3 regions of the Rhodovastum atsumiense genome follow, and region 1 is predicted to be linked to each of the others. Evidence: riboswitches for the same ligand, from Rfam matches in the RefSeq annotation. Region 1 holds a riboswitch; each other region holds the start of a gene.
The links. A riboswitch is a leader RNA that binds a small molecule or an ion and turns the genes downstream of it on or off. The one in region 1 is predicted to bind cobalamin.
Positions count from the first base shown of each region.

Region 2: it holds a riboswitch for cobalamin, as region 1 does, so the genes downstream of both, NBY65_RS16560 (ribonucleoside-diphosphate reductase subunit alpha) here and NBY65_RS10160 (cobyric acid synthase) in region 1, are expected to answer to the same signal.
Region 3: it holds a riboswitch for cobalamin, as region 1 does, so the genes downstream of both, bchE (magnesium-protoporphyrin IX monomethyl ester anaerobic oxidative cyclase) here and NBY65_RS10160 (cobyric acid synthase) in region 1, are expected to answer to the same signal.

Region 1 covers NZ_OW485601.1:2,228,852-2,235,510, reverse strand. Annotated here, with positions in the region: gene NBY65_RS10190 (4Fe-4S binding protein) at 1-3, shown strand, start outside; gene NBY65_RS10185 (carbohydrate porin) at 111-1,535, shown strand; gene NBY65_RS10180 (hypothetical protein) at 1,588-1,770, opposite strand; gene NBY65_RS10175 (hypothetical protein) at 1,801-1,944, opposite strand; gene NBY65_RS10170 (SH3 domain-containing protein) at 1,970-2,845, opposite strand; gene NBY65_RS10165 (divergent polysaccharide deacetylase family protein) at 3,263-4,225, opposite strand; cobalamin riboswitch at 4,377-4,577, shown strand; gene NBY65_RS10160 (cobyric acid synthase) at 4,724-6,178, shown strand; gene cobT (nicotinate-nucleotide--dimethylbenzimidazole phosphoribosyltransferase) at 6,283-6,659, shown strand, end outside.
Region 2 covers NZ_OW485601.1:3,640,344-3,647,002, reverse strand. Annotated here, with positions in the region: gene NBY65_RS16560 (ribonucleoside-diphosphate reductase subunit alpha) at 1-2,213, opposite strand, end outside; cobalamin riboswitch at 2,321-2,518, opposite strand; gene NBY65_RS16555 (hypothetical protein) at 2,649-3,557, shown strand; gene cybH (Ni/Fe-hydrogenase, b-type cytochrome subunit) at 3,560-4,297, opposite strand; gene NBY65_RS16545 (hydrogenase small subunit) at 4,338-5,408, opposite strand; gene NBY65_RS16540 (quinone oxidoreductase family protein) at 5,888-6,659, opposite strand, start outside.
Region 3 covers NZ_OW485601.1:5,402,074-5,408,732, reverse strand. Annotated here, with positions in the region: gene NBY65_RS24360 (hypothetical protein) at 1-69, shown strand, start outside; gene NBY65_RS24355 (carbohydrate porin) at 90-1,490, shown strand; cobalamin riboswitch at 1,565-1,783, shown strand; gene bchE (magnesium-protoporphyrin IX monomethyl ester anaerobic oxidative cyclase) at 1,988-3,601, shown strand; gene NBY65_RS24345 (hypothetical protein) at 3,794-3,949, shown strand; gene NBY65_RS24340 (cobyric acid synthase) at 4,065-5,543, shown strand; gene cobT (nicotinate-nucleotide--dimethylbenzimidazole phosphoribosyltransferase) at 5,540-6,634, shown strand; gene NBY65_RS24330 (adenosylcobinamide-GDP ribazoletransferase) at 6,622-6,659, shown strand, end outside.

The DNA.
Region 1 (6,659 bases):
TGATGCCCCTCGTGCCCCTCCGTACCTCCCGCGAACGTCGAAAGAAGCGTAGATCCACGATGCATCCGCATTCATCATTCCGTCCGGCCGTCCTGGCATCATCGCCTGCGGTGTCCCGGTCCCTCCTCGCCTTGCTGCTTGCGAGCGTCGCCGCGCTGCCGGCGCTGGCGCAGACACCACTTCCGGCCGCCCCCGAAACCCGTGAGCAGCAGCCGCTCGGTGCCGGCCCGCAGACCGGGGCCGAGCCGGAAAAAGGCTTCTGGGAACGCGAGCACATGCTCGGTGATCTCGGCGGGCTCCGCTCCCGGCTGGAGGATGCCGGCGTCACCCTGACCCTGCAGGAGACCAGCGAGGTGCTCGGCAATGTCAGCGGCGGCTTCCGCCAGGGCGCGGTCTACGAGGGCGCCACGCTGATGGGGGTGCAGGTCGATACCGGGAAGGCGTTCGGCCTGCCCGGCGGCACCTTCAACGCCAGCGCCTACCAGATCCACGGCCGTGGCCTGAGTTCCAACAACATCGGCAACATCAACACCGTCAGCGGCATCGAGGCCACCCGCGCCACCCGGCTGTTCGAGCTGTGGTACGAGCAGGCGCTGTTCGACGACCGCGTCTCGGTGCGCGTCGGCCAGCAGGCGGCCGACCAGGAATTCCAGGTTTCCCAGTATGGCGGGCTGTTCATCAATGCATCGTTCGGCTGGCCGACCCTGGCGGCGGTAGACCTGCCCTCCGGCGGCCCGGCCTATCCGCTGGCCACCCCCGGCGTGCGGCTGAAGGTGAAGCCGCGCGAGGATCTCGCTGTCCTGCTCGGCGTCTACAGCGGCGACCCCGCCCCGGTCGGGGAGAATCCGGATCCGCAGGTGCGCAACCCCTCCGGCACCTCGTTCACCCTGAACCGCGGCGTCTTCGTCATCGGCGAGGTGCAGTACAGCATCAACGGCGGCGAGGACGCGACCGGGCTTCCCGGCACCTACAAGGTCGGTGGCTGGTACAACTCCAACCAGTTCTCCGACCAGCGCTATGCCAATGACGGCCTGCTGCTCGCCGATCCGTCGAGCAGCGGGGTGGCGCTGGGCCGCACCAACAACTGGAGCCTCTATGCCGTGGCCGACCAGATGGTCTGGCGCAAGCCCGGCACCAAGGACCAGGGCATCGGCGTGTTCGGCCGCATCACCGGCACCACCAATGACCGCAATCCGGTGAACTTCTTCATGAACGTGGGCGTCACCTGGAAGGGGGCGATCCCCGCCCGCGAGGACGACACGATCGGGTTGGGCATCGGCTATGCCCATATCGGTGCCAAGGCCCGCCGCTACGATCGCGACGTGACGTATTTCACCGATGCGTCCTATCCGATCCGCAACAGCGAGACGGTGCTGGAACTGACCTACCAGGCGCAGGTCACGCCATGGCTGATCGTGCAGCCGGACTTCCAGTACGTGTTCCGCCCGGCCGGCGGCGTGCCCGATCCGCTCGATCCCACCAAGCGCATCGGCGACGCCGCCATCTTCGGACTGCGCAGCACCATCACCTTCTGACGCGGCTTGGGCCCCATGCCGTTTCGGCATGGGGCCCGGCCGCTTGTCCCGTTCAGGCCCGGGTCCACAGCAGAACCAGTTCGCCCAGCAGGGCCAGCAAGACCCGCGCGAACAGCCCCAACGCCGCCGCGACCGCGCCGGCAGGGGGCGGGTTCACCGTGCGGAAGGCAAGGCCGCGCCGCACCCCGCCGAGGAAGGCCAGGATGGTGGCCGCCCACAGCACGGTCAGGTCCACCAGCCTTGTGGTGGTTCGGCCCTCGGCATGTCAGGCCAGCGCGGCCCCAATCAGGATCAGCACCGTGGCGCCGTAGCCGAGCAGCATGCCGGAAAGGGGCGTGCCCGCGGGCTCCTGCGGCCCGCCGCGGCGGCCGGGGTATCCTCTAGGGCCGTCTGCATCGCCCTTGAACATGGAAGGGCAACGTGCCGGCCGCGATCTATTGCCGTTGCACCATGCTGCTGTGGATCCACCCCCACGGCGCGGCGTCGCCGACCTGATACCAGCCGCCGGGCGCTTCCCCGAAGACCCGCAAGGTCGTGTCCCTGGGCACGACGCGGATGACCTCGCCGCCGCCGCTCGGGCCTGCGCGCAGGTTTCCGGGCTGCCGCAGCACCACGCTGCCGGAGGCCGGCGCCCTGGCCGGTGTGTCAGCCGTGACCTTGGGCGGGGTTGGTTCGCGCGCCGGCGTGACGGCCGGCGGGTGCGGCACCTCCCGGGGGGGCGGCGGAGGGGGCGGGGCTTCCCGCGGGCTGGCCGTTGCCGGGTCCTTCGTGGCCGTGCGCTCGCGGCGGGGCGGGGGCTGGGCATGGCCGCTGTCCGCCGGGGTGGCGGCCGACGCCGCCGGCGGCGTGGCCGCAGGTTCGGTCGCGGCCGTCGCCGGGGGCTGGGGTGCGCTCGCGGCGGTGGGTGGTGGAGGCGGCGGCGGCCCGCCGTTCTCGTAGCAGTAGGTGATCATCTTGGCCCACACCCGGTTTGCTGCCTCGACCGTCTCGGCAACGGTCTGGTCCACCTGGAAGCCGGGGGGTTTCGCGCCGGATCCGTCCTCGTAGGACACCACGGAGACGAACAGCGTGAACATGCCGCCATTGCCGCGCGCAAGGTCGACCTGGCCGCAGACGGCGATCTGCCGTGGCATGGCCTGCGGATACACCTGCACGCCGCGGATCCTGACGGCGGGCGGCGAGTCCGAAAGGGCACGCAGGTTCTGCTCGACGAGCTGCCGGGCATAGCCGGTCATGTCGAAGGCCGGCTGCAACGTCTCCTGCTTTTTATCGTCCTTGCATCCGGCAAGCAGCAGAGCCGGCAGGCTCACAGCGGCAACGATCCTGGTCCAGCGCATGCGCACATGAAGCCTTTCTGATCCTGGACCGGAGGGCGAGACGGCAGCTCGGCGGGCCAGCAGAGAGAAACGGTCAAACTCGAAGGTCAACTTATAGGGTTTCAGCGCCATGATCGGCACCGGGCCAGTCCGTGGCTGCCCGCAAGGCGGCCGCGCGGAATTTTCGCTAGTGCCGCGGTTTTGGCAGAAAGTAGCTGGGGTAAGCAGGATTGGTTCCTGTTTTCGCATCACGATTCACGTGACAAAACGCACATATTCCTCGTGAGCGGAGCACAGGTGTTCCGTTCGCGGTGCTACTTCCCGTTGCTGCTTCGATGCTGGTCTTTGATTTGATCGGGCTCGCCAGCCAGGGGCCGCCGCGGCCGCGTCGGGGGCCGCGGCGCAGGGGGGTCAGGCGGAGCCCAGGGTCGAGAGGTCGATCCGGTTGCGGAACGCCACGGACGCCGAGACCGGCCACAGCACGAACCCCTTGGCGGCCACGCCGGGCAGCCAGGCCGCCAGCCCGTCCAGGGTCTTCGGATGCGGATGGCCGATGGCGATGGCGTAGCCGCGATGCCGCGCGATGTGCTCCACCCGCGCGAGCTGCTCCATCACCGAATAGGTGCCCTTCACCGGGTCGAGGAAGATGTCGTTGCCCGCGGCCGGCACGCCGGCCTGCAGCGCGCAGGGCAGGCCCTGGCTGTGCGGGATCACCACGCTGTCAAGGAACAGCATGCCCTGCCGGTGGGTCTCGGCCGCCACCAGTGACATCAGGGCGGGGTCGCGCGTCGCCACGCTGCCCATGTGGTTGTTCAGCCCCACCGCCTCCGGCACCGCCGCGATCGCCGTGCGCAGCCGCGCCAGGTTCACTTCCGGGCGCAGGTCGATGCGCAGCGGATCGGGCCCGGTCTGGCTGGTGCTGTTGGAGAAGGACTGCATCGGCATGTGCAGCAGCGCCTCGTGGCCCCGGGCGGCGGCGGCGGCCACCTGCTCGGGCAGGCGCGGCGCGAACGGGAACCAGGCCAGCGTCAGCGGCCCCGGCAGCGCCACCGTGCGCTCCGTCAGGCGCGTCGCCCCGAGGTCGTCGATGACGATGCTGATCACCGGTTTCCCCTCGGCGGCGGCGGGGGAGATGGCATAGCGGCGCCAGGGCGGCAGCAGCGTGGCCGGACGGGCCGGTACTGTCGGCGGCAACACCGCCGGCTGCAGCACCGGCGTGGTCAGCGCCACCGGCTGCGGCACCGGGGCAGGCGGCGGCGGGGCCGCCGGGGCCGGCGCTGGCGCCGGCGAGCTCGTCAACAGGGGCACGGCCCCGAGCGCTGCCGCACCGCCGATCAGGCCCGCCACCACACCACGCCGCAGCATCATGGTCATCGTCCGTTGAAATCCTGCTTCACCCTGTCTCATAGCTTCCCTGACCAGGACATTCCAATGTCCTGATTGCCGGGCCGCTTCGCGCCATGCCGATACGCCCGCGCAATCGCCGCGCGGTTGGACCGGTTGCGTGCCGGGGCGATCGGGCCTAACACCTGGGGCAGGCGCCGGTGCCCGCAAGGGCTGAAACGGGAACGCGCCCGGGCCGCAATGGCAGTCCGGGGCGCGGCTGCTCCCGCAACTGTTGGCAGCGAGCCGGGTCCAACGAGCCATTGCCTCGCCACCGGGGTGAGAAGGCGGACACCGGCGAGGACCTGCGAGCCAGGAAACCGGCCGGCGTCGAGAATGCGCGCGTGCGCCCGGGCGGGATGAACCGGACGCGGCGGGAGAAAGACCCGCAGGCGGCACTCGCCGTATCGGATCGGCCGCGGTGCAGCCCACCCGGCACGCCTGCAGGACGCCATGCATGCCCGACGATCCCCCTGTCAGAGAGGTCCCATGAAGGCGCTTGGCGTGCTCGGCACCGGATCGGGTGCCGGCAAAAGCTGGATGACCGCGGCGCTGTGCGCCTGGCTGCGCCGCGAAGGCGTGCGCGTCGCGCCATTCAAGGCGCAGAACATGTCCAACAACGCCTGGGTCACCCTCGACGGCGGCGAGATGGCACGCGCCCAGGCGGTGCAGGCCGAGGCCTGCGGCCTGCTGCCGACGGTGGAGATGAACCCGGTGCTGCTCAAGCCTTCCGGCGGCATGGGATCGCAGGTGATCGTGCTCGGCCGCGCCGAGGGCCATTGCGCCGCCCGCGATTATTACGGCCGCGCCGAGCGGCTCTGGCAGGTCGTCGCCGACACGTTGGAAACCTGGCGGTCACGCTGCGACGTGCTGGTGATGGAAGGCGCCGGCAGTCCGGTGGAACTGAACCTGATGGCCCGCGACATCGCCAACCTGCGGCCGGTCCGCCACCTGGACGGACGCTGGCTGCTGGTGGGCGACATCGACCGCGGCGGCATCTTCGCCCAGCTCGCCGGCACCTGGGCCCTGCTGGACGAGGCGGATCGCGCCCGCTGCCTCGGCGCCATCGTCAACCGCTTCCGTGGCGACGCGTCGCTCTTTCCAGACCCGCAATCCTGGCTCGCCCCCTACGCGCCCGGCTTCCCCGTGCTCGGCACCGTGCCGCTGCGCCGCGACCTGCAGCCCGAGGAGGAGGACGGCTTCTCCGCCGCCGACCAGGATCGCGGACAGGGCGACACCCTGGCCTGGGTGCGCACCCCGCACGCTTCCAACCTCACCGACTGCCAGCCCTGGTGGGACGATGCCGGCGTGCGCGTGCGCTGGACCGAGGACGCCGACGTGCTGGCCCGCGCCCGCGCCATCGTGCTGCCGGGCTCGAAGAACACCATCGCCGACCTGCGCTGGCTGCGCGCCCGCGGCCTGGACCGGGTGATCCGCGACGCCGCCGCCGCCGGCACGCTCGTGGTCGGGCTGTGCGGCGGCTACCAGATGCTGGGGGAATGGCTGCACGATCCCACGGGCGTGGCCGGGGATGCCGGCGACGAAGCCGGGCTCGGCCTGCTGCCGGTGGCCACCACCTTCCACGCCGCCAAGACCCTGCGCGCGACCGAAGCCGAATGCGACGGTGACCGCTGGTCCGCCTACGAAATCCACATGGGCGAAACCATCGCCACCGGGCCCTGCACGCCCCTGCACCAGGTGTGGAACGACGGAACCCCACGCCCGGAAGGGACACAGGCTGGGCGGGTCTGGGGCACCTACCTGCACGGCTGGTTCGAATCCCCCCGCTCCCGCGCCCGCCTTGCCACGGCCGCGGGGTTCACAGACTACAAACCACATGCCGTTCCTTGGGCGGAACAGCGCCGCGCGCTCTACGCCGCCATGGCCGAACACGTCGCCGCACACGTCAACCTTGATCCGGTGCGGCGATACCTTGGGATCTGAACGCCCGGGGCGCTGCCCCGGCCCCGGCAGGAGGCTTTGCCTCCTGCACCTCCACCAAGGGCCAAAGGCCCTTGGATCCCCTTTTTCCCCGAAGTGACACCTCCATGAGCCATCCCGCGTCCTGGCAGGCCCCCGCGATCCCGCCGCTTGCCCACGATCTCACCACCGCCCTGCAGGCCCGCATCGACGCCAAGACCAAGCCACCCGGCTCATTGGGCCGGCTCGAAGACCTCGCGCTGCGGCTCGGGTTGATGCAGGGCACCACACGGCCGGTGCTGACCGCGCCGGCGGTGCTGGTCTTCGCCGGCGACCACGGCTTCGCCCGCGACGGCGTCAGCCCTTTTCCGCCGGAAGTGACGCCGCAAATGGTGGCCAACTTCCTCGCGGGCGGCGCCGGCATCAACGTGTTCGCCCGCCTCGCCGGCCTGCCGGTGAAGGTGATCGACGCCGGCGTCGCCGTCGACCTGCCGCCCCATCCCGA
Region 2 (6,659 bases), 1.4 Mb from region 1:
TAGAGGTTCAGCGATTGCGCCTGGTCGATCCATTTCTGCCGCCGCGCCGCGGCGCGGACCAGCCAGTCCGGCGCGATCTCGAAGGCGGTGGCATAGAGCGCCCGCAGATCCTCCGGGATGCGGTCGATCGCCCCCACCATGCCGTCATGCCGCTTGAGGTCGGCGATCATCGCCGCGTCCCACAGCCCGCGCGCCTTGAGGTCGCGGACGAGACGGGCGTTCACCACGGTGAAGTCGCCGGACATGTTGGCCTTCACATGAAGCTGGCTGAAGGCGGGCTCGATCGAGGGCGAGACGCCGACGATATTGGCGATGGTGGCGGTGGGGGCGATGGCCAGGACGTTGGAATGACGCATGCCCACGGCCTGCACCCGCGCGCGCAGCGCATCCCAGTCCAGGGTCGTGCCGTGGTCGAGCCGCACGTCGCCGTCACGCGCCGCCGCCAGCAGATGCAGGCTGTCGATGGGCAGGATGCCGCGCGACCACAGCGAGCCTTCGAACGAGGCGTAGCGTCCGCGCTCGGCGGCCAGCTCCACCGAGGCGTCGATGGCGAAATAGCTGATGGCTTCCATGGAGGTGTCGGCGAAGTCCACCGCCGCCTCGGAGGCGGTGGGCAGGCGCAGCGTCTCCAGCGCGTCCTGGAAGCCCATCAGGCCGAGGCCGACCGGGCGATGGCGCAGATTGGACCGGCGTGCCTCGGGGATGGAATAAAGGTTGATGTCGATGACGTTGTCCAGCATGCGCATGGCGGTCCGCACCGTGCGGGCGAGCCGGTCGCGGTCGAGCCCGTCGGCGGTGACGTGGGCGGCGAGGTTGACGGAGCCGAGATTGCACACCGCCACCTCGCCGGCACTCGTGTTGAGGGTGATCTCGGTGCACAGATTGGAGGAATGCACGACGCCCGCATGCTGCTGCGGCGATCGCAGGTTGCAGGCATCCTTGAAGGTGATCCAGGGATGGCCGGTCTCGTACAGCATGGTCAGCATGCGCCGCCACAGATCCACCGCCTTCACGGTCCGGAACACCCTGATCCCGCCGCGCGCCGCCTTCGCCTCGTACGTCTCGTAGGCGATCCTGAAGTCGTGGCCGCAGAGATCGTGCAGGTCCGGCACCTCGTCGGGGGAGAACAGCGTCCAGTCGGCCCCGGCCTCCACCCGCTGCATGAACAGGTCGGGGATCCAGTTGGCCGTGTTCATGTCGTGGGTACGGCGGCGGTCGTCGCCGGTGTTCTTGCGCAGGTCGAGGAATTCCTCGATGTCGATGTGCCAGGTCTCCAGGTAGGCGCAGACCGCGCCCTTGCGCTTGCCGCCCTGGTTCACCGCGATGGCGGTGTCGTTCGCCACCTTCAGGAACGGCACCACCCCCTGGCTCTGGCCGTTGGTGCCCCGGATATGCGCGCCCAGCCCGCGCACCTGGGTCCAGTCATTGCCGAGCCCGCCGGAATACTTCGCGAGCAGCGCGTTGTCGCGGATCGCCTTGAAGATGCCGTCGAGGTCGTCCGCCACCGTGGTGAGGAAGCAGGAGGAAAGCTGCGGCCGCCGCGTGCCGGCATTGAAGAGGGTCGGGGTCGAGACCATGAAATCGAAGGAGGACAGCAGCTCGTAGAAGGCGATGGCCCGTGCGTCCCGGTCCTCCTCCCGCAGCGCGAGCCCCATGGCGACGCGCATGAAGAAGGCCTGTGGCAATTCGATGCGGGTGCCGCGGACATGCAGGACATAGCGGTCGTACAGCGTCTGCAGGCCCAGGTAATCGAAATTCAGGTCCCGTTCCGGCCGCAGCGCCGCGCCCAGGCGACCAAGATCGAAGCGCCCGAGTTCGGGATCGAGCAACCCGGCGGCGATGCCGGCCTGCACAAAGGCCGGGAAATACGTGGGATAGCGGGCCGCCATCTCGTCCTGGCCGGGCCGGTCCGGCCGGCCGGACAGGAAACTCAGCGCCTCGCACCGCAGCCGGTCGGCGAGCAGCCGCGCCGCCACCTGGGCATAGGCCGGCTCGGTCTCGACGAGCGTGCGGGCGGCGAGGATCGGCGCCAGCGCCGCTTCGTCCGGCGTGATCCCGTCATGCAGGTCGCGCCATGTCCCGGCCAGCACGGCCTCGGCGGAGACACCCTCAAGCCCGGCGCAGGCATCCCGCACCAGGGCGACGAGCCGGGCGGCATCGGCGGGCGGCAGGCGCGGTGGCGCCGATCGGTCGTGCTGGGTGGAGACGAACATGCGGCGTGAACCCCTTGTGATCTGGGGGCAGGGACCGGGCGGCCGCATGGGACGGCGACGCCGCGCAGGCGTGCCGGGGATGCGGTCCACCGGGGCACCCCGCCCGAGGACGTACGGCTGTCGCGGCAGGTCTCCTGGCTCGCGGGTCCCGGCTTCGGCCCGTCTTCCCAAGGCCGTGCGGCCCCAGTGACATGGATGGGCGGAAGCTCGCCGCTGACAGTTGCGGGGGCAGCGCCGGCCTCGCACCGGCTTCCCTCTTAGCCCTCGATCTTGCGATGCGAGGGACCGTGACACCTATATATAGGGGAATGCCGGCGATTCGTGTCAATATATAGGGCTGCCCGCGCGTCACGGCGGCGCCGCGCGCCGGCGGGGCGAGCCATCCCGCCGGCCCGGGCGTATGACTCCGTCACCGATGTCCAGGGAGCCACGCCGATGCTGCGTGCACGTCTGTCAGGTCTTGCCGGCCGGATGCGGCCGCGGCTGCTGGTGATGATCCCGCTGCTGGCGCTGCTGCTGGCGGCGGCGTCGGGCGGGATTGACCGCACCGTCGACCGGTTCGTGACCCCGCTCGCACCCGAGCAGGCGCGGCAGATCCTGCAACGCACCCAGCTCGCGGCGGGACTGGCCTACGTGACCGTGCGCGCGCTCGGGCGGGTGGTGGGGGTGGCGTCCTCGACCACGGTCAACGCCAATGTCGGGGCACTGGTCAATGGCGGCGCCAGCATCGAGATCGGCAACATCCTGCGCCCCTTCGAGCAATTGCTCGACAGCTTCGCCGACGTGCTGATGGCCAGCCTGGTCTGCGTCACCATCCAGCTGGTGCTGGTGGACGTGCTGGACAGCTTCGCCCTGCCCTGGGTGCTGTCGATCGGGCTCGGCGTGCTGGCGGCCGCCATCCTGACCGGCGCGACGCGGGGGAGCGGGCTGCGGCGACTCGCGCAGGTGCTGATCGCCAGCGCGTTGCTCGGCAAGCTGCTGTTGCCGGTCAGCCTGCAGGCGACCGAGGCGCTGTCGCAGCGGTTCCTGCGTGACCGCGCCGCCCAGGCCGAGCTGACCCTGAACGCCACCCAGGCCGAGCTGACCGCGGCGATGCCGCGCCTCGCCGAGGGGGCGGCCCGACCATGGTACGACCCGCGCCGCCTCACCGACGGGCTGGGCGCGCTCTCGCCGGACCGCCTGGCCGACTCCTTCAGCCGCCTTGCCGCCAGCGTCGAACATGCGGTGGAGGCGAGCCTGACCTGGATGGCGGTGTTCGTTCTGCAGACCGTGGTGTTTCCGCTCACGGTCGCGGGGGCTTCGGTGTGGCTGGTCCGCGCGGCGCTGCGGCGGCGCAGGCCATAGGTTCAATCGTTGCGGTCGTCGCGGAACTGGCGCTCCCCCGAGATCATGGTGGCGATCATCGTCTGGCGGGACATGATTTCCTCGCGCACCGACGCATAGACATGGATGATCGTGAAAATCACGATCATCCACAGACCCAGATGATGCAGCGTGTGCACGTCCTGGCTCGGCAGAACGTCAAGCAGCGTCCCGAAGACGACGTATTCCCAGCTGTCGCGCCCGGTGCCCTCGGAATACAGCGCGAACCCGGTCACGATCATGCCGATCGTGCCGAGCGTCATCGCGAAGAACATCGTGATCTGCGCCAGCGGATTGTGGCCGAGGTATTTCTTCGGCTCGTCCACGAGAAACAGATACCACTTCGCCTCCCACACCACGCCGCGCCACCACGCGCGCTCCCAGACCGGGAGATGGAAGATCTGCCGTGAATGGCGGTTGCCGACGAAGCCCCAGTAGATCCGAAATAGGAATGAAATCGCCAGCACGTAGCCGGACACGAAATGGGTGAAGCGGATATAGCCGAACAGGAAGTTGGCGCTGGCCTCGCCCGGCAGCGTGGGCGGCGGCGAGGCGATCAGGTAGCCGGTCGCGACCAGCACCATCATCGCCAGGGCATGCACCCAGTGCCAGGCCCGCACCGCCGCCTCGTAGACGTAGATGGTCGAGCGTCCGTTCGAACGATCCGTCGGGTCAAGGTCGACCACCCCGCGGAAGCGGGTGGTGCGCGAAAACTCGTCCATGGTTCCCCCCTTGGATGATGCGCCGCGTCGGAAGGCACCGTCAGCGCCCCGCGAACACCCGTTTCACCGTGGTGGCGCCGGCATGGGCGGCCACCGCCGCGGCGACCGCGCCGGCGGCGACGCCGCCGATGCGGTCGGCATTTGCCTCGATGCCGAACTGACGAAGCGGCGACAGGCGTTCGTAGAAGGGGCCGTTGTCCCAGAACGCGTCCTCCGCGCAGCCGATGCAGCCGTGGCCGGACTGGATGGGAAACGACACGCCGCCATTCCAGCGCACCGTGGAGCACGCGTTGTACGTGGTCGGCCCGCGGCAGCCCATCCTGTACAGGCAGTAGCCCTTGCGGGCGAAATCATCGTCCCAGTCCTGCACGAACTGGCCGGCGTCGAAATGCGGGCGGCGATAGCATTTGTCGTGGATGCGCTGCGAGTAGAACATCTTCGGCCGTCCCCGGCCGTCCAGTTCGGGCAGGCGGCCGAAGGTGGCCACGTAGCTGAGCACGCCGGTCATCACCTCGGCGATCGGCGGGCAGCCCGGCACCTTGATGACCGGCCTGTCGCGGATGATCCGGTCGACCGGCGTCGCCTGCGTCGGATTGGGCCGGGCGGCCTGCACGCAGCCCCACGAGGCACAGGACCCCCAGGCGATCACCGCCATCGCCTCCTGCGCCATCCATCGCAGCCGTTCGACGAAGGGCCGGCCGCCATCGATGCAGAACATGCCGTCCTCGGCGAGCGGCGCATTGCCCTCGACGGCGAGCAGGTAGCGCCCCCTGTAGGTGTCACGGATGCCTTCGAGGATCTCTTCGGCCTGATGGCCGGCGGCGGCCATGAGAGTGTCGTCATAGTCGAGCGAGATCATCGACAGCACCACGTCCTTTGCCAGCGGGTGCGCCGAGCGGATGAAGCTCTCTGAACAACACGTGCATTCCAGGCCGTGCATCCAGATGACCGGGATGCGCGGCGTGGTCTGCAGCGCGGCGGCGATGCGCGGCGCGGCGACCGGCGCGAGTCCCAATGCGGATGCGGTCAGCGTGCAGAAGCGGATGAAGCTGCGACGCGTGATCCCCTGCCGGCGCATCGCGTCGTAGAACGTTTCCGTTCCCTGGGGCATGAGCTGGGTTCCTGGCAGTGGATCATCCACGACCGCCGGGGCGCGGCACGCGCATCCCCGGCGGAGCGCGGCCGCCCGGCGACCACGCCCTGTCCGCGTGGACAGGGGATGCGTGTTTCATCCCTGGGCCTCCCACATTGAGTCTTGTCGTTGTCGGCGATCGGCGCGTCATGCCGCTTCCAGGTTACGCGCGCATCGGGAGAGATATCGTGGCACTGGCATGCAATGCGTCACCTGTTCGGTCACTGCATGACATGGCGGCGTCCACAGTATGCGATGACGGCAGCGAAACGTGAAAGCAAAATCGTATCATGCAGTATGAGACAAGGATGTTCGGGCACTGGCATCAACAACGACGCGACCAGTGACCGCCATCGGGCGGTGCCTGCGCGAGGCCGGCCCGTCATGGCAATGGCTGTATACCGCGGCGCAACATGCCAGGCAGGCCGTGGAACTCCTCGAAATCCACCACGCACGGCTCATGGAATCAGCAGGATGCTCCCGGTGGTGCGTCCGGCCTCCAGAGCGGCCTGTGCCTCCGCCGCCGCCGCAAGTGGGAATTCCGCGCCGACCCTTACGCAGAGCCCGGCCGCGATCACGTCGAACACCGCCGCGGCCGCCAGCGGATAGGCGTCCGCTTCGTTGGCATAGGCCATGACGCTGGGGCGGCTGAACGAGATCGACCGGCGCGGCCCTAGGTCCTCCACCGCGACCGGCGGAATCGGGCCGGCCACCTGGCCGAGGCTCGCCACCACGCCGAACGGCCGCACGCAGCCCAGGGTCCGGCGCAGCATCGTCCCGCCGATACCGTCATAGGCGACATCGACCCCGACGCCGCCGGCCAGTTGCTTCACCGCCGCCTCGAGCCCCGGATCGCCGTGCAGCAGCACGTGATCCGCGCCGGCCTGCCGCGCCACCTCGATTTTCGCCTCCGACCCGACGGTGGCGATCACCACCGCGCCCAGGCGTTTCGCCCAGCCGCTCAGCATCTGCCCGAGCCCGCCCGCCCCGGCATGCACCAGCACGATCGTGCCCGGCCGCACCGGGAAGACGCGATGCAGCAGCATGTGCGCGGTCAGGCCGCGCGCCATGGCGGCGGCGGCGGTGCGCGTGTCGATGCCGTCCGGCAGCCGCACCACGCGGGCGGCGGGCAGCAGGCGCTCGGAGGCATAGCCGCCGACCGGCGCGCCGACATAGGCAACGCGGTCACCGGGGACGACGGAGGTGACGCCCTCCCCGACCGCCTCCACC
Region 3 (6,659 bases), 3.2 Mb from region 1:
CTGGCGGTCCTGGCACTGGCCGTCCTCCGTTCGGCTTCCGCAAGACCATGCCGCTTTGATCGCCAATGAAACTGACCGGAAACTTACGAATGCCTTTTCCTGCTGCTGCCTGCCCCCATGCGCTGCGATCCTGCCTGCCGCGCGGCACCCTCGCCCTGTTACTCGCGAGTGCCGCGACGCTGCCGGCGCAGGCCGCCGACGCGGAGGCCGGCTTCTGGGAACGCGAGCACATGCTCGGTGATCCCGGCGGGCTGCGCTCCCGGCTGGAGGATGCCGGCGTCACCCTGACCCTGCAGGAGACCAGCGAGGTGCTCGGCAATGTCAGCGGCGGCTTCCGCCAGGGCGCGGTCTACGAGGGCGCCACGCTGATGGGGGTGCAGGTCGATACCGGGAAGGCGTTCGGCCTGCCCGGCGGCACCTTCAACGCCAGCGCCTACCAGATCCACGGCCGTGGCCTGAGTTCCAACAACATCGGCAACATCAACACCGTCAGCGGCATCGAGGCCACCCGCGCCACCCGGTTGTTCGAGCTGTGGTACGAGCAGGCGCTGTTCGACGACCGCGTCTCGGTGCGCGTCGGCCAGCAGGCGGCCGACCAGGAATTCCAGGTTTCCCAGTATGGCGGGCTGTTCATCAATGCATCGTTCGGCTGGCCGACCCTGGCGGCGGTAGACCTGCCCTCCGGCGGCCCGGCCTATCCGCTGGCCACCCCCGGCGTGCGGCTGAAGGTGAAGCCGCGCGAGGATCTCGCTGTCCTGCTCGGCGTCTACAGCGGCGACCCCGCCCCGGTCGGGGAGAATCCGGATCCGCAGGTGCGCAACCCCTCCGGCACCTCGTTCACCCTGAACCGCGGCGTCTTCGTCATCGGCGAGGTGCAGTACAGCATCAACGGCGGCGAGGACGCGACCGGGCTTCCCGGCACCTACAAGGTCGGTGGCTGGTACAACTCCAACCAGTTCTCCGACCAGCGCTATGCCAATGACGGCCTGCTGCTCGCCGATCCGTCGAGCAGCGGGGTGGCGCTGGGCCGCACCAACAACTGGAGCCTCTATGCCGTGGCCGACCAGATGGTCTGGCGCAAGCCCGGCACCAAGGACCAGGGCATCGGCGTGTTCGGCCGCATCACCGGCACCACCAATGACCGCAATCCGGTGAACTTCTTCATGAACGTGGGCGTCACCTGGAAGGGGGCGATCCCCGCCCGCGAGAACGACACGATCGGGTTGGGCATCGGCTATGCCCATATCGGTGCCAAGGCCCGCCGCTACGATCGCGACGTGACGTATTTCACCGATGCGTCCTATCCGATCCGCAACAGCGAGACGGTGCTGGAACTGACCTACCAGGCGCAGGTCACGCCATGGCTGATCGTGCAGCCGGACTTCCAGTACGTGTTCCGCCCGGCCGGCGGCGTGCCCGATCCGCTCGATCCCACCAAGCGCATCGGCGACGCCGCCATCTTCGGGCTGCGCAGCACCATCACCTTCTGACGCAGGCACGTAGCACGTAGAGCGGATTTCATCCGCCACACGCTTGCTCACTTGACAAAGTGCCCTGTCGAAAGCTACGGGTTTCGTGTCGTGGTTCTTCTGTTTCCATCTGCCGGAAGCAGAAGCTAAGAGGGAATCCGGTGCGTCTGCCGACCATGCCGGAGCTGCCCCCGCAACTGTGAGCGGCGAGCCATCATCCGATTTGCGTCACTGGTGCCGGAACGGCATCGGGAAGGCCAGGACGGAGGCGACGACCCGCAAGCCAGGAGACCTGCCACGGCCGTCGAACGTCCTCGGGCGGGGTGTCCCGGTGGTGCGACTGCGTTGGAACGGGCCTGACGGTTCCGGTTTTCGCAGACGCTCCCTCTCCACCCCGTCTCCGTGACGATCCGGCGTGACCGACACTGGTTCGGACCGGTGGGAGCCAAAGGCGGCGCCCAACGGCCTGCCCTCCGCCGTGCCGGGTGCGGTGCGGCGCATTGGCGCGGAGGCCATCGATGCGGATCCTGCTGATCCATCCCAATTACCATTCCGGCGGTGCCGAGATCGCCGGCAAGTGGTCGCCCGCCTGGGCCGCCTATCTGGCGGGCTACCTGAAGGCGGCCGGCTACGCCGACATCCGCTTCATCGACGCGATGAACGACGACATCTCCGATGAAGCCCTGCGGGACATGCTCGCCGCCGAGACGCCCGACATCGTCGGCACCGCCGCCATCACCCCGGCGATCTACACCGCCGAACGGGTGCTGAAGATCGCCAAGGAGGTGCATCCGAACGTCATCACGGTGCTCGGTGGCATCCACCCGACCTTCATGTACCAGCCGGTGCTGATGGAAGCGCCCTGGATCGACGCGATCATCCGCGGCGAGGGCGAGGCGGTGCTGCTGAACCTGGTGCGCGCGGTCGACCAGGGACGCTGGCCGACCGAACGCGGCCAGGTCAACGGCATCGCCTACCGCGAGGACGCCCAGGTGATCGCCACCCCGGCCGAACCGCCGATCCGCGATGTCGACACCATCGTCCCGGACTGGAGCATCCTGGACTGGAAGAAATACATCTACATCCCGCTCGGCGTGCCGGTGGCGACGCCGAACCTCGCGCGCGGCTGCCCCTTCACCTGCAGCTTCTGCAGCCAGTGGAAGTTCTGGCGCGACTACCGCGTGCGCGACCCGAAAAAGGTGGTGGACGAGATCGAGACGCTGGTGCGCGACCATGGCGTCGGCTTCTTCATCCTCGCCGACGAAGAGCCCACCATCAACAAGAAGAAGTTCGTCGAGTTCTGCCAGGAACTGATCGACCGCGGCCTGCCCGACAAGATCCAGTGGGGCATCAACACGCGTGTCACCGACGTGCTGCGCGATGAGGCCGACCTGCCATTTTACCGCAAGGCCGGATTGGTGCATATCTCGCTTGGCACCGAGGCGGCGGCACAGCTCAAGCTCGACCTGTTCAACAAGGAAACCACTGTCGCCGACAACAAGAAGGCGATCACGCTGCTGCGCCAGAACGGCATCGTCACCGAGGCGCAGTTCATCGTCGGGCTGGAGAACGAGACGGCGGAAACGCTGGAAGAAACCTACCAGATGGTCATGGACTGGAATCCGGACATGGCCAACTGGTCGATGTTCACCCCCTGGCCGTTCTCCGACCTGTTCCGCGAGCTTGGCGACAAGGTCGAGGTGTTCGACTTCGAGAAATACAACTTTGTCACCCCGATCATGAAGCCGGCGGCGATGGAGCGCGGCGAGCTGCTCGACCGGGTGATGCACAACTACCGCCGCTTCTACATGCACAAGTCGCTGTTCTCCTATCCGTGGCAGCGCGACCCGTACCGGCGGAAATATCTGCTCGGCTGCCTGAAGGCCTATCTGAAGAGCGCGTTCGAACGGAAATTCTACGACCTCGGCCGGTTCGGCTACTGGGGCCCGCAGTCGAAGAAGAAGGTGGACTTCCATTTCGACGATCGCCGCGACGTCGCCGGGGCCACCGTGACCGCATCGGCGGCAGCCTGGAAAAACGCGCCCCGGCGCAAGCAGGAAGCCGCCACCACCGCGGCGGCGGCAGCGCAGATCCGTGCCTGCGGTGGCGGCGACCAGCAAATGGCGGAGTGAGGCGATGGCTGCTTTGGAAACAAGAAAGGCCAGGGCTCTGCCCTGGACCCGGCAGGGGCCACAAGGCCCCTGCACCCCAAAAGCGCTGCGCGGCACAGAAAGATCGGGTTCCAAGGGCGAAGCCCTTGGTGGAGGTCCAGGGGGCAAAGCCCCCTGGTGGGGCCCGGGGCAACGCCCCGCGAAAGGTGCAACATGAACGCGATGCTTCCATGGCCCGAGGATGATTGCCGGCAGCAGCACCGCCCGATCTGGACCTCGTTCCGCTTCCCGTGTCCGGGCAATCCGCCCGATTCCTGGTTCCGCGCCTGGCGTGCGCTGGCACGCGTGATCCTGTACCTGTCGCGCTGATGCCCCCTGCCCCCGATTCCTCGCACCCGCAACCGGATCCTTCATGACCGACCAGCTCGCCCCGATCGTGTTCACCCCGCGCACCGTCTCCCTGCCGCGACGCGCCCGCGCCCTGATGATCCAGGGCACCAGCTCCGATGTCGGCAAGAGCATGCTGGTGGCCGGGCTGTGCCGCGCCTACACGCGGCGCGGCCTGGTGGTGCGTCCGTTCAAAGCGCAGAACATGAGCAACAACGCCGCCGTGGTGCGTGATGCCGACGCCCCGGCCGAGGCGCGCGGCGAGATCGGCCGGGCGCAGGCGCTGCAGGCGCGGGCCTGCCGGGTGCCGGCCTCGATTCACATGAATCCGGTGCTGCTCAAGCCGCAGACCAATATCGGCTCGCAGGTGGTGCTGCGTGGCCGGGTGCTCGGCAACTGCCCGGCCCGCATCTATCACCAGATGCGGCACGGGCTGATGCCGGCGGTGGTGGACAGCTACGAGCGCCTCGCCGCCGAGGCCGACCTGGTACTGGTGGAGGGCGCGGGCAGCGGGGCGGAGCTCTATCTGCGCAATTCCGACATCACCAACATGCACCTGGCCGAGACGCTCGATTTGCCGGTGGTGGTGCTGGGCGACCTCGATCGCGGCGGCACCATGGCGGCGATCGTGGGCACGCATGCCCTGCTCTCCTCCACCGACCGCGCCCGCGTGGCGGGTTATCTGGTCAACAAGTTCCGTGGTGATTTCTCGCTGTTCGAGCCGGCCTGCGAGATCATTTCCGAGCGCACCGGCTGGCCGTTCCTGGGCGTGCTGCGCTGGTTCGAGCAGGCGGACCGACTGCCGGCCGAGGATTCGCTGGCGCTGGAACGCCCGGCCACGGGCGGCGCGGGCGGGCTGAAGGTGGCGGTGCCGCATCTCTCGCGCATCGCCAATTTCGACGATCTCGACCCGCTCGGCGCCGAGCCGGGGGTCTCGGTGCGCTGGGTGCATCCGGGCCATCCGATCCCGCGCGACAGCGACGTGATCGTGCTGCCCGGCTCCAAGGCGACGCGCAGCGACCTCGATGTGCTGCGACGCGAGGGCTGGGACCTGGATATCCTCGCGCATGTACGCGGCGGCGGCCGCGTGGTCGGGCTGTGTGCCGGATTCCAGATGCTCGGCCGCGTGGTGCGCGACCCCACCGGTATCGAGGGCCCGCCCGGCGAGACGCCGGGGCTTGGCCTGCTCGACATCGAGACCGAGATCGGCGGCGAGAAGCGCCTGATCGAGATCGACATGCTCGACCATGCCAGCGGCGAGCGCGTCACCGGCTACGAGATGCACATGGGCCGCACCACCGGCCCCGGTCTCGCACGTCCCTGGCTGCTGCTCGATGACGGCAGCGGCGCGCCGCCGCGTCCGGAAGGGGCGGTGTCGCGCTGTGGCCGCGTCACCGGTGCCTATGTGCACGGGCTGTTCGGCGCCGACGGCTTCCGCGCGCGCTGGCTCGATCGGGTCGGCGCGCAAGCGGCGGCGCTGGATTTCGAGGCGCGCACCGAAGCCGCGATCGAGGCACTGGCCGATCATGTCGAGGCCAATCTCGATCTGGATGCGCTGCTGGCGCTGGCCCGATGAGCGCCGCGGCCCTGGCGGACACTCCCACCGCCTGGACAGTGCCAGAGATCCCGCCGCTGGCGCGGCACCTGGCACCGGCGCTGCAGCAACGCATCGACGACAAGACCAAGCCGCGCGGCGCCTTCGGCCGGCTGGAGGAACTGGCGCTGCGGCTGGGGCTGATGCAGGCCACGCTGCAGCCGCGGCTGGTGGCGCCGACGGTGGTAATCTTCGCCGGCGACCACGGGCTGGCGGCCGAAGGCGTGTCGCCCTTCCCCCAGGAAGTCTCGGCGCAGGTGGCGCGCGCCATCCTGGCCGGCCATGCCGGCAGCGCGGTGATGGCGCGGCAGGCGGGGCTGGCGCTGAAGCTGGTGGATGCGGGGCTGGCGGTGGACCTGCCGCCGCATCCCGACCTGATCGTGATGAAGGTGCGCGCGGGCAGCCGCAATGCACTGCATGAACCGGCCCTGACCCCGGCCGAGGTGACGCTGTGCCTGCAACGCGGCGCCACCGTCGTCGATGCGCTGGCGGCACAGGGCTGCAACGCCCTGCTGCCCGGCGAGAAAGGCATCGGCAATTCCTCGGCCGCGGCGCTGATCTACGCGGCGCTGCTGGAACGCCCGCTGCATGAATGCGTCGGCATCGGCGCCGGCAGCGCGGGATCAGCGCTGGCCCGCAAACAGGACGTGCTGGCGCAGGTCTGGCGGCGCCACCATGCCGCGCGCACGCCGCTGGCGGCGCTCTCGGCCTTCGGCGGCTGCGAGATCGCGATGATGACCGGGGCGATGCTGCAGGCGGCGTCGCGGCGGATGCTGGTAATGGTGGACGGGGTCATCGCCACCGCGGCGATGCTGGCAGCGACGCGGCTGGCGCCGGCCGTACGCGACTACGCCGTGTTCGCGCATCTCTCGGGCGATGGGCCGCACCGGCATGCGGTGGCGGCGCTGGGCGGGCGGCCGTTGCTGGACCTGGGGTTGCGGCTGGGCGAAGCGAGCGGGGCGGCGCTGGCCTGGCCGCTGGTGCGCGCCTCCGTCGCCATGCTGGATGAGATGGCGAGCTTCGACGAAGCCGGCGTGAGCGGGCGCGAGGTGGTGCTGCCATGCAGCGGCTGACCACCGAGGTGCGGGCGGTCCTGGC